Regions from separate parts of the Paenibacillus sp. FSL H7-0442 genome, predicted to be linked through region 3. Evidence: predicted binding sites of a transcription regulator. Region 3 holds the regulator's gene; each other region holds the start of a gene.

Region 1 (6,134 bases), 2.0 Mb from region 3:
CATTGAGCAATTGCTATAGTAGCTTTGCCTTCATTCCAAAATATATGTTTAAAAAGGTCTGATTTCCGGCATGTCTCCGGGAAGCGGACCTTTTTTTGTTCTCTACATGTGCATTTGTCTAAGGTGGGAGCATCATGTGAAAGTCGATTCCATGGGCATAATCAGGCCGCCTACAGGGGAAACTGAATGGAGCAAAAAAACATTTCAGCAAACAGTTGATCTCGTATATCCTTTCTTTTTTAAATGTGGACAAATTGTGAATATCACAAAAAGCTATTGTAATGTGAAAAATATCACACTATAATAAGTGCATGAAGTGAAATAAATCACAAACACTAACGAGCTGTTTACGTGAAACTATTCACAATTATTATACAGTTTATGCCCACACACCAAGGAGGAATTCAACATGAAAGTAGCAGTTATCGGATGTACACACGCAGGCACAGCAGCTATCGTTAACACAGCTAAATGTTATCCAGATGCAGAAATTACCGTTTACGAGCGTAATGATAATATTTCATTTTTATCTTGTGGTATTGCGCTGTACGTAGGTGGTGTCGTCAAAGATCCGCACGGCCTGTTTTATTCGTCTCCAGATCAACTGTCTGACTTGGGTGTAGTGACCAAGATGCTTCATGAGGTAACGAGTGTGGATACGGCTGGCAAGTCGCTGCATGCCCGTAATCTCCAAACAGGTGAAGAATTTACAGACACATTTGATAAACTAATTGTGACCACGGGATCATGGCCCATTATTCCAAAGCTGGAAGGCATTGAACTTGATCATATTTTGCTCTGTAAAAACTATAATCATTCCAATGATATCATTGAGAAAGCCCAGCACGTACAGAACATTACAGTCGTGGGAGCTGGATACATTGGTGTTGAGTTGGTAGAAGCTTTCCAAATGAATGGTAAAAATGTAACGCTGATCGACAGTGCTGATCGTATATTGAATAAGTATTTGGACCATGAGTATACAGACCGGATTGAAAGTTCCCTGAAGGAACATGGCATTAAGCTGGTACTTGGCGAGACGGTGAGTCGCTTTGAGGGTACGAACGGTAAGGTAAGTAAAGTCGTGACCTCTAAAGGAGAATATGAAACAGAGCTTGTTATTCTCTGCATCGGTTTCCGACCTCAAACGGATCTGCTCAAAGGTCAGGTAGATATGTTGCCTAACGGTGCGATCATTGTGGATAACTATATGCAAAGTAGTTGCCCGGACGTGTTTGCAGCAGGCGACAGTTGTGCAATTCGCTATAATCCGACCGGCAAAACGGCTTATATCCCTTTGGCAACCAACGCAGTTCGTATGGGTACGCTGGTGGCACGTAATCTGGTGCAACCAACCATTGCCTACATGGGAACCCAAGGAACTTCGGGTATCAAAATTTATGAAGACAATATCGCAGGAACAGGCATGACGGAAGCTGCGGCAACAGATGAAGGCATGACTGTAGAAGCTGTAACCATTGAGGACAGCTACCGACCTGAATTTATGCCAACCTCCGAAAAAGTGTTACTGAAAGTGGTATATGAACAGGGGACGCGGAGAATTCTGGGTGCTCAAATTATGTCGAAGGTGGATTTGACGCAATCCATTAACACGCTATCCGTAGCCATTCAAAACCATATGACCATTGACCAGTTGGCCTTTGTCGATTTCTTCTTCCAGCCGCACTATAACAAGCCTTGGAATTTCTTGAACGCGGCAGGTTTACAAGCATTGCCTACAATATCTGAACGGAACCCAGTTACTGTATAATTAGATTTGTCTGTGACATTGTTCATAAGTTTGTCAACAATCTGAGGCGTACGGATGAATCCTTATAGTACAATATAGAGTAGCATAAGGATCAGGGGGGAAGTAACTTATGGGTTTGTTTTATATCCTTTTTCTTGTAGTCGTGGCCATGGTAGGCCTTGGTGGAGTTCTTTGGTTCTTAAGAGCAGTTGAAAAGGAAGAATACAATTAAATGTAAAGCGCGTAGTAGCGCAGTAGATGTAATAATACAGAAAAACAGTCCTTTTTTCAGGGGCTGTTTTTTTTATAGTTACGAAAGTGATTTTTTTCACAAACTTAATCACTGATTTTAAATAAAATATGAAAGAAGAATATTTTAGTGAATAGATATTAAAGGAGCGGGGATATATGGCGAGCTATAAACCGGGGCAAATTGCTGAAAAGACGGTGGAAACAGGAGTGGCCAAGGCGAACAACCCGTGGACTGTGGCGGTGGTACTGGGGTTTTTGGCAGGTGCATTTATTGCACTCGGGTTTTTGCTGGATATACGTGTTATTGCAAGTGCGCCTAAAGAATGGGGAAGCATTGCCACCTTTATTGGAGCTGCGGTGTTCCCTATTGGTCTGGTATTAGTTTTGATCGCCGGCGGAGAATTGCTGACCGGCAATATGATGGCGGTCCCTTTGGCGAGATGGGCAGGACGGATTAAGACAGGAGTCATGTTTCGTAATTTGGCGATTATTACGCTCAGTAATTTTGCAGGTGCGTTATTCGTTGCATTTTTCTTTGGGCATGTGCTGGGTTTGACAGAAACGGGCCCTTATCTGGACAAAGTGGTGGATATGGCAGGACATAAGCTACACGAAAGCTTTTTGCAGTCTTTTATATCGGGTATAGGATGTAACTGGCTCGTAGCACTGGCTGTATGGTTGGCATATAGCACAGACTCCATTGGCGGCAAAATTATGGGGATTTGGTTCCCGACCATGGCCTTTGTGGCTATTGGATTTCAGCACGTTGTTGCCAATATGTTTCTCATTCCGGCGGCTATTTTTGCAGGCCACTTTTCATGGGCAGATTATGTTATGAACTTCATTCCGGTCTGGCTGGGGAATTTGGTAGGAGGTAGCCTGTTTGTGGCTGGAGCCTACTGGTTGGCCTATCTGAAAAAGCCTCAAGCCAACGCACATCCAGTGAATGAATCTCCAACTACTTCTTCGGTTGCACATCCAATCCGTTGATTGATCCTACCTAATCACAGTACTTTAAACAGCAATGAACAAAGCAAATCCGCCATGACAGGCCCGGGGGAACGAAACCTGTCATGGCGGATTTTTTTGGGAGTGGTCCATGATTTGGCATGGAGGATGAGTGTGCTCTCGTCCATGATGCCTTGATCTTTTTTACCCTCAGTAAGATATGATGAAACAGGATGTTGAAAAAAATTATAATTCTTAAAAAATCCGTTTTGCTCTATGCAGCAGACGGATTTTTTTAATATTTTGGAGAGCGGCTGTGTGGGAAAATCCTTCTCTTGCCATAGGCCAAAGCTGTGGATATGATAAGATCAGTGTAATTTTTGGAAACGGTAACGGAAAGGAGCATCAACACTATGGATCATCGCAATAGCGCGCCTCGTGAGGCCACGCTTCAACAAGACTTACAAGGGGGACAGCGGATGACGGAGCAGCAGGACGGTATTTTTCCGGCTGTATGCCCGTTAGATTGCCCGGATACGTGTGGGCTCCTGCTTCACAAGGAAAAAGGAAAGATAATCAAGGTGACTGGAAACCCAGATCATCCCATTACCAAAGGGGCTATTTGTAACAAAGTTCGCAATATGACGGAGCGGGTATATGATCCTGATCGGGTGCTCTATCCGTTGAAGCGTATAGGCCCCAAAGGAGAAGGGAAGTTTGAACGAATTAGCTGGGAGGAGGCGGTCAATACCATTACAGGTCGGTTCAAGGAGCTGATCCGTACGGACGGACCGGAATCTATTCTCCCCTACAGCTTTTATGGCAATATGGGCGTATTGAGTGTGGATGGAATGGATCGCCGATTTTTTAATGCGCTGGGTTCAAGCCAACTGGATCAGACGATTTGCAGCGTGGCTGGGAATGAAGGCTGGGCGTCCGTTATGGGTTTTAAGGGCGGCACCAGCCCGGAGGACACGGAGGATGCAGACCTCATTATTGTGTGGGGTGGTAATGTCATTAGCACCAACATGCATCAGGTCGTTTTGGCTGAGAAAGCACGTAAAAAAGGTGCTAAGGTGGTCGTTATTGACGTTCATCGTAACCGGACGGCGCAATGGGGGGATTGGTTCATTCCGTTATATCCGGGGACGGATACAGCGCTCGCGCTGGGTGTTATGAATGTACTGTTCGCTCAAGGACTGACGGACGACGAATTTTTACATCGCTACACAGTAGGTCATGAGGAACTGCACGAGCATGTTAAGACCTATACACCAGAGCGAGTTTCGCGGATTACCGGCGTGCCGGAAGCGGATATTATCCGTTTGGCGGAAATGTACGGAACTGCAAGAGCAGCGTATATCAATATCGGTAATGGGCTTCAGCATCATGATAATGGCGGTATGAACGTACGTGCGGTTACATGCTTGCCTGCGCTCACTGGACAATGGCTGAAGCACGGCGGGGGAGCGTCACGCTCCAACGGCGCTTATGCCAAGATTAACAGCGCCCATCTGGAGCGTCCTGATCTGCGACAGAACCCGGATGCCCGGATGATTAACATGAACCGGATCGGAGAAGCGCTGCTACAGAAGGAACAGCCGATTAAGGCGTTATTCGTATATTGCAGTAATCCGGTAGTTGTAGCCCCCGATTCGGAACGGGTGACTAAAGGATTTGAACGAGAGGATTTGTTCACAGTCGTTCATGACCTATTCCTAACCGATACGGCCCGCTATGCAGATATTGTGCTGCCTGCCGCGTCTTCTTTTGAAGGAACAGATCTATACAAATCGTACTGGCACCACTATATCCAAATGCAGCAGCCCGTCATTGATCCGCTTGGGGAAAGCAAAAGCAATTATGAGCTGTTTAGCCTGCTCGGACGGGCAATGGGCTTTGATGAAGCTGCCTTTACGGAAAGTGAAGAGGAGATGATCGCAGGCGCGCTTGATAATCCAACGAACCCTTATCTCAACGGTGTGACCTTGGAATCCTTAAAGAAGTCACCTTTTGTAAAGCTTGATATGACGCCAAAGGCCACTTATTTGGATCGTTTAACCACGCCTTCAGGCAAGATTGAGCTATATTCGGAAAAAATGAAACAAGCAGGTCTGCCCGCGATGCCTTCTTATGTGCCGCTGATTGAAGGGTACGACGGAGAGCACCGACCGCAAGCGGACGAGCGGTATCCATTAATGTTTATTTCACCGCCAAACCATAATTTTCTGAATTCTTCTACTTTCGCTAACTTGCCCAAGCATCAGCGACTGGAGCGGGAGCCCTTGCTACAAATTCACCCGGAGGATGCTCAGACAAGAGGCATCGCGGACGGGGAGCCGGTTACCGTATGGAATGATCGGGGGACGTATGAGCTGAAAGCCAAAGTCACCGATCTGATGCTGTCCGGTACAGTGATTAGTCAGGGATTATGGTGGGAAGGCAAAGGACGCAGACAGCGTGTCAATGTGTTAACCTCTGATCGGCTGTCGGATATGGGACAGGGGGCTACTTTCTTCTCAACGGTGGTGAATGTGAAGCGCCAATGAGATTATGCCTTTTATGGCGTCAGATGCAAAAGGAGAAACAAAAGATATGAAATGGTTGGAGTCTTATCCGAAAGAAGTGAAAGTGTTTCTCATTGCCAGCCTGATTAATTCTGCTGGAAGTTCCCTGATGTGGCCGTTGGTTAGCATGTATGTGTTTGACGAGCTAAACCGTAGTATGGGAGATGCAGGAATTGCGATTTTAGTGCAGTCTCTGGGCGGAATTTTTGGTCAAGTGTTGGGCGGAGCCCTCTATCACCGTATTGGAGCCAAGAAGCTGATTGTTGGCTCACTCGCGATGAACGCGCTGGGACTTCTCGCGCTTCCATTTACCAGCGGTCATTGGGTGGCGTTTGTCATCATGATGGGCTTTATCGGCTTTTTTAATGTCGTATCTGTGCCTGCGATTCAGGCGTTTGTAGGTTTTCGTTTCGCTGACCGTCGCGGAGAGCTGTTTAATATTATTTATGTCGCTAACAATATTGGGGTTGCAGTGGGTACGGGATTGAGTGGCGTGCTGGCTGACCTTTCCTATCAGCTCAGCTTTGTGATGAACGGAATGACTTCTGCGGTATTTGCCGGATTCTTCTGGTCTTATCTAAGCAGGGTGGATCGGGAAGAGGGAGAAGTACAGCTCA
Region 2 (6,134 bases), 2.7 Mb from region 3:
TTCCAGCAATCCTTCAGCTTGGTGTTCGGATAATTGGGAGTCAATTACGCGGCCATAGGACGACAAAAATTCATCATTAGGTTCAATAATTTGGTCCATCCATTGGCGTTTGGTTACTTCAAAAACAGGAGCCAAGCGATTAGACATTGTTTCATCCGGTCCGAAGATTCTGAAATTACGATTTTGTTCATTTAAGACAACCACATCTTTAACGTATTTCCCTAAAACCGACATATCTTGCGCAATCACTTTACCAGGTACGGAATTATCCAGCGCATAGTTACGGAAATCCGGCAATTTCAAGTCTTTAATGAGGTTCCCCGCATTCGCAACAGGGTTCATTCCCATACGTTTATCGCCTGTGGGCAGAATTTCAGCAAGCTCAGAGTTTAAACGACCGTTTTCGTCGAACAATTCCTCTGGTCTGTAGCTATTCAACCATTCTAACAAAGCAGGTGCGTGCTGCATATTTTTTTGATCAACCGGAATTGGAACCTGATGGGCACGGAATGAATTTGTATTCGGCACGTTGTCCCATTCCTTTGGACCCGTCCAGCCTTTAGGTGAACGGAATACAATCATCGGCCACGCTGGACGAGTAAGATCATTATTTTCACGCGCATTCTTTTGAATAGCTTCAATTTTCTCGATGGCCGTATCCAATACTTTCGCCATTTCTGGATGCATGTGATCCGGATTTTCACCTTCAACAAAGAATGGCTCCCAGCCCAAACCTTTAAAGTATGAGGTCAATTCTTCTTTCGATTGACGAGACATAATCGTTGGGTTACTAATCTTAAAGCCATTCAAGTGCAAGATTGGCAGCACTGCACCATCCGTGATCGGGTTGATAAATCTGTTAGAGAACCACGAAGCGGCTAATGGACCCGTTTCAGCTTCGCCATCACCAATAACAACAGCCGAAATCAGATCAGGATTATCCAGAATGGCACCTACACCATGAGAAAGGGAGTAGCCTAATTCTCCACCTTCATGGATAGATCCAGGTGTTTCAGGAGCAGCATGTGAAGCAATACCGCCAGGGAAAGAGAATTGTTTGAACAATTTCTTCATACCTGGGATATCTTGCGTAATTTGCGGATAGATTTCGGTGTAACTTCCATCCAGATATGAATTTGAAACCATAACCTGACCGCCGTGACCAGGGCCCTCAATGTAAAGCATGTTCAAATCATATTTATTAATAACACGATTTAGATGTGCATAAATAAAGTTTTGTCCTGGAATTGTGCCCCAGTGTCCAATAGGCTTAACCTTCACATCTGAATCTTTTAAAGGCTCTCTCAACAAAGGATTATCTTTTAAATAAAGCTGACCTACCGAAATGTAGTTCGTTGCACGCCAATATGCATCAAGTTTTTCTAAATATGTTTTAGATGAATAATCTGCTAACACGGGTGATAATGACATGGTGTCCACTCCCTAAGTAGTATTGTTTGTAATTTATTTCCGGAAATTTCATCTACATGTACATCATAACGCCGCGCCGATTAAATTCAACCTTTTTCACAAGTGATACGGTCCAATTTTGTGAAATTTTGAACATACTATGAAATATAAATTAAAAAGACAGTAAAAAAGCTCTTACATTAAAATATATAGAAGTATAAACCAATAAAATTTGTAATAAACGTTGCAATCGCAGGCTCCAATCCTTTTCTCAAAATTATAAAAAAAAGACCGGAGAATTCTCCAGTCTTATCATTAGTGAACCGATACAAAGGTATTAAATTTTAAATATTTGTAATGAAATCGCATATGAGAAAACTCAAATGGCGTACCGTTATCTAAAAAGAACACACCTTCCATAATACCTACAGGCTCATTTTCATTTAAATGTAGCAGCTTTTGATCATTCTCTTGAGACGGTTCTGCAAAAATGGATAAAAAAGATTTGGTGACGGCCAAGTTCCGCGAGTCCTCCAAATAATTAAAAATGGACCCCTCGATAATTGTCTGATTTAAATTCTGGACAATTTTAATGGGAATATAGCCTGTTTCAATCATAAAAGGATCATCATCAAACAGACGTAAGCGGACAATTTTGTAAACAAAATCATGAGTCTCCAAGAACAAATCGCGCTGTAATTCTTCTGTTGGCGGAATGACCTCAAAACTCAATACTTTGATCTTAGGCTTTTTACCATGCATTTGAAAATTATCAGTGACCCCTAGATTAGAGCCTTCGTAGTTAAAGATAGATTCATTTCTTATGTATAATGGATTAATAAATGTCCCGGAACCTTGTTTTTTGAAAATAATTCCGACACTCTCCATTTTAGTCAGAGCACGTTTAATTGAACTACGACTAACCTGGTAAGTCTCACTAAGACTACGTTCATCTGGCAATCTCATATCTGCAAACTTTCCCGCAAAGATTTTCATCTTGAGATCGTCAATAATTTGCTTATAGACAAATTGTGTCATATAGTACTCCTCTTTCAGGTCTTCTATAACTCCATATAGTTTACCATAACTTGCCCATTTCATCTCTTGTTTGTTTCTGTATGCTAAGGGGGGCTTTCAACGGATGGGAAGCGCCCTCGCTTTTACTTTACATCTCTATGCATAATACCATGATTACACATACATAACACCACTGAACGTACCTGCAAATTAGCAGAAAATACAGAACTCCCACCTTAACTTCCGCGATAAGACCAAGCCTGTTTCGAACCTTGAGGGATGTTTGACTAGACCAGGCTAAAATCCTTGAATACATTGTTATTATTTATCTTGTTCATACGTTCACTAATAAAAATGGTGGGGGGGAGATCATATTGGCTATCCGCTACAGCGTCATCATTCCAACCTATAATCGAGTCCAGCAATTGTTGCTTACACTCGCTTCATTTGAGACACAAACCTATCCAAAGCAACTATTTGAAGTCATTGTAGCTGATGACGGTTCTACAGACGGAACGAAAGAAATGGTCGAAGGCTTCAAAGCATCCTATCCTCTTATCTATGTGTCACACCCGGAACAACGCGGTCGATCTGCCGTTCGAAATTTGGGGCTGCGCCGTGCAAAGGGGCTGTACATCATCTTCTGCGACGCTGACTTTGTAGTATTACCGGAATTCATTAGGATTGTGAGTCGTTATCACCGTAAATATCCCAAGTCCGTGCTTTCAGGCATTCCTCACTCGTGGGACGATGCTTTTACCCATTATTACCCTGACTTTTCTCCTGAAGAAAAAGAACAATGTCGCAACATACTTACCCAATCCAACTTATGGAATGCTGACTATGAAGCAGCGAGCGAAATTACTCCGATCATAACCCCAGAAGATATCCTTCACCAAACGGGTGCACTGTCTAAAGTAGTTAGTCCCACAAGGGTTCCTCCGAATACGCAGAAACAATTTGCCTCAACGGACGTAGCCCCCTGGATGCTGCTGGTTACTCGTTGTGTAGCCATCAGACGCAGTCACTTGATTCGTATTGGAGGTTTCAATGAACGGTTTGTGCTCTATGGACTCGAGGACTGGGACCTTGGCTATAGACTGCATCGCTTGAAGATCCCTTTTTATTGCATCAAAGAGGTGGTCGGGTATCATCAGGAACATCCAACCTATCTCAGAGGAAACGTCTTAAATACGGAAAATCTGAGGATCATGTATGAAACCTACGGTTTCAATGACTCCTCGTTGAATTTATTTGCCCTTATCCCTCCATCCGAGGATTTCGAGACCTACAAAAATACATTGCGGGTATTGCGCAGGGGATTCCGCTCTAGGTTAACACGCTCATCAGCACTGTTATTAAGAAGAACACTACGCATTGCAGCCAAGCAGTTCTACGATCAAAGCAATACTCATGCATACAAAAAATCATTACACTTGATAAAAAGGAAAGCAGCGAACCGGAAAAGTCGAGTCGCTCACGTATTACGAGAAATGCTAGTGAAGTCTGAAAAGCTGGTGGAATAATTGCATCCTCCTTACGGGATAAAAAAACTCCTCCATAAAGGTGCGAGCCCAACTTGGCAAAGCAGCTTTATGGAGGAGTCAAGGCCCTATGCGGAGAAGACGACAAGAATTGTCGTTACTAGTTTTCTATTCCTCATGATAGTTCAGCATGCTTTCTGATTATTCATTACATATGAGTTTTTACCTACTGCTAAGAACTCAATATTTTAATGCTATCATCGCACCAACTAATTAAACTGCTAAACTGACTCTTACCATAGCTCATTGTGATCATCCAATATTTGTGGTTATGGTCTTTATGCTCTACGTTGATAAGCCAACGTTCAAGTTCTTCAAAAATATGCAAGCTTTCCACTAGCTTTTCTTTATACTCCTGTATGTGCTTTATAATCGTTTCAGGCGAAGAATTGCCGCCAAAAAACACCCTCAACAGCAGCTCATTTTTTTTAAGCATCACCACATGCTCCATTGGCTGAGAAAGCCAGTCTGACAACGTGTGCCTTCCCTGATCGGTAATGCTGTAGAGTTTCTTGTCAGGCTTGCCTTTCTGTCGAATGACCTCGACTGCAATATCTTTTCGATCCAGTAGCTCTGCAAGGCTGGGATAGATCTGACCATAGTTCTCATTCCAAAAATAACTAGTGCTCTGCTCCATATGTTGCTTTATATCATAACCGGTATGAGGACCCAGACTCAGAATGCCTAATACCGCAAACATTGTATTGGTTTTTCCTGACTGTCTCGCCATTGTAAATTATGCCTCCTAGTACCTCTAGCAAATCTCTGTAGTATGTCATGCTTTCATTAGACTAGACATAATTATAGCCCATTTAAACTAGCTTCACATCTAATCAATATATTATATAAATATATATTATTATAATAATTAGTGTTGACAAGGGCTTATCACCATTTTATATTAACGATATCAACAAATACCAATGAGTTTGCCAAGATGAAGCCTTGGATACAGATATCATAAAGAATTCCAAGACATCGCTTAGTTAAACCTCAATAAGGAGATATCAGACCATGACCATGATCAATGTAAATTATCAAGCAGGCCGCATAACGCTTGAACAGCGTCGTCTTTTGGCAGAAGGTTTGACGGATGCAGTTCTCGTTCCAGAGGTAGGTCAATATTGTCCGCCAGCAAGAGAAGGGTTTCAGGTCCATTTCACTGAACGTCCAATAGATTACATGGCAATTGGCGGGCAATTGCTGTCGGATCAGCCAGAACGTGATGTAATTACTATCAATGTTCTGGTGATGGATGGTGACTGGCCTAACGACGTTCGCAAAAAAGTGCTTGAAAATATTCTTGGCAGTTTGACTCAAGTACTTGGCGTACCGGAACCATCCCCGACTTGGTGGGTATCCTTCCAGGTCATTGAAGAAGGCAGCTGGGGTTCTCGCGGCGGCGTGCTCTCCATTCTGGACCTGCTGGATTCAGGAGTCTTTACTGAGGAGAAAATTAAGTCTATCAAGCAAAATATTACACGGGTAACACCGGGAAATCTAACGAAAAAACACCCATAAGGGTGTTCTTCATTTTTCCAAAGTAACACCCTTCAGTTTACATAATCTAATGGCTAGCCAAATCATGCTCCAAAGCTTGAAGAGAAAGGCTATCCCTCGTACTGCCCCCCTCTCCCGGTCTCATATCAAAAATACGATCGACAAATCGATTGACATCCAACAGCATTGCTTTTCGTTCCTCCAAGGTTACACGCGGCACCGAGTAAAGAAGCTTAATCTCAGCATCCGAAAACTTAGCGAACCCAAACAAATTATCGTTCGCCGCGTAGAGCATATCTTTCTGACGTGATATACGAATATAGTCTTCTGACGATCCTGTTGTAAAAATCGAGTAGGCCCTCTTGCCCTCAAGCCCATATACACCATCAGAAGAGCGTATGAGTCCTGTTGTGAACACTCTATCTATATATCCTTTAATAACAGCGGGAAATCCGCCCCACCATACCGGTGAAATAATAATCAAGGCATCTGCCCACAATAAATCCTCCTGTTCTTTTACTATCTCCTCTGGCAATACGTTTGTGACCTTAGCCTCTAAATCCTTTAAGCCTACCGTCGGATTAAATGACATTTGGATTAAGTCTTTTACCTTAACATTCGCCCCTCGTACGTTTAGATGAGCGATCACCTGCTCCAAAATCG
Region 3 (6,134 bases):
GCAGATTGGGCCTCAACCATTGATCAGCTGTATCCGCTCGTGTTAGAGGTGAAGGAAACTTGGGACCTGCTAAGCGACAAACTGTTTGGCATGTTGCCGGAGCGAAGTGATGCGACACCGGGTGAAACAGGACAGTTTTCTTCCCGTCTCAAACCTTCGGCCAAGCCTGCAAAGTGGGATCAGGCGGGAGCTTTGGAAAATCAGCTATATGTAACAATGAGCGAAATTTTGCGCAAGGGCGACAAGCTGATGCTGGACGTCAAGGAAGAACATGACGATTATGCGGCGGATAGCCTTATTACAGATATCACGGGTCTGCTCAAGGATTTGGCGGGGATTCGAGAAAATTTGCGCTTTTTTATCCGACTCGATGATGAAACAACCGTATACTGGCTCGAGGCGAGCGGGCAATTCCGTAGTAAATCATTGCAATTTTATGCGGTACCCGTCGATGTGAGCCGCCAGTTGAAAGAAATGTTTTTTGACAAAAAAAGAAGCATTATTCTGACTTCTGCTACCTTGTCGGTAGATAAGTCGTTTCAGTACATGATCGATCAGCTCGGCTTACAGGAGGCCGCAGATCAAGAGCGGCTGATGACTTCGCAGCTCCCGTCACCCTTTAATTACAGGGATCAGGTGTTGCTGGTTATTCCACGGGATTTCCCAAGTGTGAAGGGCAGTGTAGGAGATGCGCATTTTGTAGATATGCTCGTTAGCTCTCTAGGAGCGACTGCTCAGGCGACACGTGGGAGAATGCTCGTTCTGTTTACGTCCTATCGGATGCTCCGGCAAGTGTATGAGCCGCTCAAAGAGGCCTTAGCATCCAGCGAAATTACTGTGCTGGGACAAGGTGTGGACAGTGGAAGTCGCAGCAAGCTAACCCGCCGGTTTCAGGAAGCGAAAGCTTCTGTATTGCTGGGGACCAGCAGTTTCTGGGAAGGCGTCGATATTCCGGGGAAGGCTCTGACTTGTCTAGCCATTGTTCGCTTGCCGTTTCAACCGCCGAATCACCCGCTGCTGGAGGCAAAAAGCGAACTGCTCCAGCAGCAGAAGAAGAATCCATTTATGAAGCTGTCTGTACCGCAAGCGGTCATTCGCTTCAAACAGGGATTTGGTCGGTTGGTACGTACAGCGAACGACCACGGGGTCGTTATCGTTTATGATACGCGTGTGATTGAATCCTATTACGGAAAGCACTTTTTGTACTCGTTACCGGGACCAAAAATGGAGCATATGCCATCGGAGCAAATGGTGCCCCGCATCGCCGAATGGCTCCAATCCGCCCCGGAGACAGAGGCATAACGGACGGACATAAGTATGTTCGTTACAATTAGGGGGAGCAAGTATGAAATCAGATAAAATTTCAGAGGCTGTCGTACGGAGGTTACCCGTATATTTACGTTATCTGAATGCACTGCACAAACGGGAGGTGGCTACGGTCTCTTCTCAAGAGTTGGGACAGAGGCTAGATTTGAACCCGGCCCAAATCCGTAAAGATCTTGCTTATTTTGGAGATTTTGGTCGGAAGGGTATTGGTTATGATGTTTCTTATCTCATTGAGAAAATACGCCATATCCTGAAAATCGACCAACAAATTAATGTAGTATTGGTCGGAGCGGGTAATCTGGGGCAAGCCCTTTCGAATTATAACGCTTATTTAAAAGACAATATGAAGATTGTAGCGGTATTTGATGCGTTTCCGGATAAGGTAGGAACCAAGATCAATACATTGGTCGTGCAACCGATGGATGAACTGGAAGCGACTGTGAAAGAAAAACACATTCGAATCGGGATTATTACCGTACCTGATTTTGAAGCACAGCACGTGGCTGACAGGCTTATTGAGAGCGGAATTGGAGCGATCCTGAACTTTGCACCGACTACTCTCAAGGCACCAGCCAACATTCGGATTCATGCCACAGACTTTACAACTGATTTGCTTAGCCTCGCTTATTATTTGGAGGACGGAAAGGAAGAAACCCAATATGACAGTGAATAAATGGATGATTAAAAACGGATCTTTTGCCATAAATGGACCAGAAGCAGGGGTAGTCCATGGTTTTATGATTGTGGAGGATAGTCGTATTACTTATATTGGCGAAACCTTGCCTGCGGGTGAGGAAGAGACGGAAGCGATCGATGGTAAAGGGCTATTGTTTTTACCTGGTCTGATCAATACTCATGGTCATGCGGCGATGTCTCTACTGCGTGGGCATGGAGATGATTTGGCACTTCAAGTATGGCTTCAAGAAAAAATGTGGCCTATGGAAGCCAAGTTTACTTCTACAGACGTGTACTGGGGTACGTCCTTGTCTGTGCTGGAAATGCTGAAAGGTGGAACAACAACCTTCCTCGATATGTACGATCATATGGATGAAGTGGCTCGTGTGGCTGAAGAGTCAGGTATTCGTGCAAGTCTGATGCGTGGAGCAATTGGACTATGTTCGGAGGAAGAACAGCGAATCAAGCTGGCAGAGGCCGTGACTTTTGCACGTAACTGGCACGGTAAAGCAGACGGGCGTATTACTACGATGATGTCTCCGCACGCGCCATATACATGTCCACCTGCGTTTATTGAAAAATTCGTACAAGCTGCGCATGATCTGGACTTGCCACTGCATACGCACATGTCTGAGACGATCGCCGAAGTAGAGCAAAACGTACGCGACTACGGTTTGCGTCCGGTTGCACACTTGGATAAGCTTGGCTTTTTCTCCCGTCCTTCGCTTGTTGCCCATGGCGTTCATTTGAACGACGAAGAAATAGCTTTACTGGCAGAACGTGGTGTAGCGGTTTCCCACAATCCTGGCAGCAACTTGAAGCTGGCAAGTGGTGTGGCAAGAGTGCCTGAATTGCTGCGTGCAGGGGTTACGGTTTCTCTCGGAACGGATGGTCCTGCCAGCAATAATAACCTGGATATGTTCGAGGAAATGCGTCTGGCAGCACTTATTCACAAGGGTGTATCCGGTGACCCTACGGCAGTTCCTGCAAGTGAAGCGCTGCGTCTGGCAACAGAATACGGTGCAAAGTCGATTGGTTTAAAAGAAGTAGGAGCGTTGGCAGCAGGCAACAAGGCTGACTTTATCGCGTTGGATCTGAATCAGGCACATTTCTTGCCGCGTACAGATCTTATTTCCCATGCGGTATACTCTGCAAGCGCCAAGGACGTGGCTCATGTGTGGGTAGACGGTCGTCAGGTTGTGAAAAACGGCGAATGCCTGACTATGGACGAGGAACGTATCAAACATGAGGCACAAGCCGCCTTTGAAGGGCTGCTGTCGCGCTAATTCAGGTGTCACATCCCCTTAGAGAGGAAGCACGGGTTTGAAAAATAAGAAAAAATGGATAGCGGTCGCCATTTTGGCCGTGATACTGATCCTGGTCAGCATTTTCTGGTATTATTCCTATGTTACTCAAGACCAGGTGGCTGAGAAAAATGCCGCTATCATTAAGGCCAAGCAATCAGGTGGCCTGGTTAGCACGACTCAAACATGGAAGTCTGTATGGGATCAGGTTTATTGGGTGGTTCAAGGGAAAAATGCACAGAATGAAAATATAATGGTATGGGTTCCTTTTCAAAAAGTGGAGGGACAACCTAACGTACCTGCCGCAGATAATAGCGGTGTTCATACCGAGCTGCTGAAGAACGGAGTCGACGAGCAAAAAATGACGGCGCTAATTCAGCAGCAGCTTCCAGGTGTGAAAATTGTAAGCCTCCTGCCGAGTGTGTTCAATGGCGAATATGTGTGGCAGCTGTTTTACGATGATGGAAGCCATCATTACTATGCCTTTTACCGTTTTTCAGATGGGGGAGCGACGGGGGTAAAGTATACTTTGCCCAATAACTGAGCTGGTTGAGGATCAGCAGATGTGGAATGAATGACTAGTAAATGATTAAAAGCTCAAGAAAAAGACGTAAATGCGATGAAATTCGTGTTTACGTCTTTTAGTCTTGCTATGCCGTAAAGATGAGCTGAATGCCAGCGAAGCATCTTTACCTACCCAACTTCTCTCCTAAGGCAAATTCATCTTTATGGCGGGCAACAGCGATCGTAAGATCAAATCCTACACGCAGCGTCCCACCTCCACCATAACCAAAGATTTTGCCTCATCACAACTCCTCCACACATTGCCTTCGATTTTAGATATACGTTATGATATACTATATTTTATAAGTGATAGACAAAAATGATAGAAAAAAGAATTGCTGATCACTGTAAGATCATGCAATTTGGTTGTTTGTTGACATTCGTCCCGTTTCTTCTGAGTATTACATTTTGAGAGGAGGATGTTGTTTGAAATTGCGTGCAGTTCCTATCGTTGTGGCGGCAGTTTTGGCAGCTTTGCTGCTATTTGGGGGATGGTTCATTTACCGTCAGGTTACAATGCAAAGTCCTCTGGAAAAACTGGTTTCTCAATATCCAGGCGTGACAAGCGCTCAAATAGATATTAAACAGGATCAGGTTGTATTGAAACTAGATCTCAAACCGCAGGCGGATGTGGCCGGATTGGTCGATGTAGTTAAGCAAAAAGGACAATCCATCATTGGCAGCCGCACCATTAAGCTCGATATTGCAGACCGTTCCAATTCAGCACTGAATCAATGGTGGTCTGAGGCTATGTTTCCTGTAGCCGAAGCGATGGAAAATAGAAAGTATACTCAAATTTCATCTACAGTTGAGCATATGAAAAAGAAAAAGACGGGTATCAAAGCTGATACCGACATGGATTCGAACAATGTCTATATCCGACTCAGCGAAGGGAAAGCGACCAAGTTTATCGTTTTGCCACGTCAATCTCAGCAGATGGGGGTATGGCCTAATGCCTAGATGGATCAAGGAAATATTAATCGGCATTGTGCCGGTAACCATTATATTTCTCGTTTTTATTGGGGTAAATATTATCCCTCTTCTAGTTGCTGGTGTGATGTTCAGCGGCTTGTTAATGCTCATGCATGCTCGTGGAGGCTTGGCCGTAGGTGCTGGGCAAGAACGTAAACGTAAAAAAAATGGCCCGGACAAGCTGACTTTTGAGGAAATCGGTGGGCAAGAAAGCGCTAAGCAGGAGCTGCGTGAGGCCTTGGATTTTTTGAATCGACATGATGAAATCTCCAAGTTTGGTATCCGTCCATTAAAAGGCGTTTTGCTCACAGGTCCTCCGGGAACAGGAAAAACACTGATGGCTAAGGCAGCGGCACACTATACTAATTCTGTTTTTGTTGCAGCCTCAGGTAGTGAATTTGTTGAAATGTACGTTGGTGTTGGAGCAGGTCGTGTGCGTGAGTTGTTCCGGGAGGCACGTACTCGTGCAGCCAAGGAAAAGAAGGAAAATGCAATTATTTTTATTGACGAAATCGACGTAATTGGTGGTAAACGTGAGGGTGGACAGCAACGAGAATATGATCAGACTTTGAATCAGTTGCTGACAGAAATGGATGGTATTTACTCGGTAGATACACCGCGGATTTTGATCATTGCGGCAACAAACCGTAAAGAAATGCTGGACAGCGCCTTAACGCGCCCAGGGCGTTTTGACCGTCATATTCAAGTGGATTTGCCTGATAAGAAGGGCCGTCTTCATATTCTTAAAATTCATGCCAAAAACAAACCGATTCAGGAAGATGCGAATCTGGATAAAATTGCTGAGGAATCTTACGGGTTTTCTGGCGCACAGCTGGAGAGCGTAATGAATGAAGCGGCAATCTATGCGATGAGACAGGATCAGAAAATGATTGCACAGAAACATCTGTCGATGGCAATTGACAAAGTGATGATGGGTGAAAAGACAGATCGAGAATCGACCTTGGAAGAGAAAAAACGTGTAGCGATCCATGAACTGGGACATGCTATTATGGCCGAAATTGTTCGTCCTGGTAGCGTAAGCCAGGTTGCACTTAGCCCACGTGGGAAAGCGCTTGGGTATGTGCGCCACAATCCACAGCAAGAGCATTATTTATACACCAAGCAGTATCTGGAGGAGCAGATTATGATCTCGCTCGCAGGGGCTACGGCAGAAGAAATGTACTATGGCGGTCGAAGTACCGGCTCTAGTAATGATTTTGAGCAGGCGCTGAACATCGTCCATACGATGATGACTTCCGGTTTGACTTCACTTGGCATTATTAACATGGAAAT

The links. Region 3 encodes Rex, which represses fermentation and respiration genes when NADH is low (regulators of the CRP and FNR family bind a similar motif). Its sites were predicted from a motif close to TTGTGAAATATTTCACAA; they were not measured.
Region 1: MHH57_RS23315 (formate/nitrite transporter family protein) is a predicted target of Rex. The motif match lies at 2,067-2,084, and genes of this name have one in related genera.
Region 2: MHH57_RS01050 (phosphoketolase family protein) is a predicted target of Rex. The motif match lies at 1,550-1,567, and genes of this name have one in related genera.

What each region holds. Positions count from the first base shown of each region.
Region 1 is NZ_CP151963.1:5,286,425-5,292,558, reverse strand. Features, by position in the region: gene MHH57_RS23325 (glutathione peroxidase) at 1-19, shown strand, start outside; gene MHH57_RS23320 (FAD-dependent oxidoreductase) at 410-1,771, shown strand; gene MHH57_RS23315 (formate/nitrite transporter family protein) at 2,159-2,992, shown strand; gene MHH57_RS23310 (molybdopterin oxidoreductase family protein) at 3,364-5,499, shown strand; gene MHH57_RS23305 (MFS transporter) at 5,546-6,134, shown strand, end outside.
Region 2 is NZ_CP151963.1:228,499-234,632, reverse strand. Features, by position in the region: gene MHH57_RS01050 (phosphoketolase family protein) at 1-1,431, opposite strand, end outside; gene MHH57_RS01045 (GntR family transcriptional regulator) at 1,726-2,448, opposite strand; gene MHH57_RS01040 (glycosyltransferase) at 2,802-3,953, shown strand; gene MHH57_RS01035 (PadR family transcriptional regulator) at 4,144-4,701, opposite strand; gene MHH57_RS01030 (tautomerase enzyme) at 4,986-5,492, shown strand; gene MHH57_RS01025 (NAD(P)H-dependent oxidoreductase) at 5,539-6,134, opposite strand, start outside.
Region 3 is NZ_CP151963.1:3,291,008-3,297,141, reverse strand. Features, by position in the region: gene dinG (ATP-dependent DNA helicase DinG) at 1-1,302, shown strand, start outside; gene MHH57_RS14340 (redox-sensing transcriptional repressor Rex) at 1,346-1,999, shown strand; gene MHH57_RS14335 (amidohydrolase) at 1,986-3,287, shown strand; gene MHH57_RS14330 (DUF5590 domain-containing protein) at 3,325-3,849, shown strand; gene MHH57_RS14325 (hypothetical protein) at 4,296-4,829, shown strand; gene MHH57_RS14320 (AAA family ATPase) at 4,822-6,134, shown strand, end outside.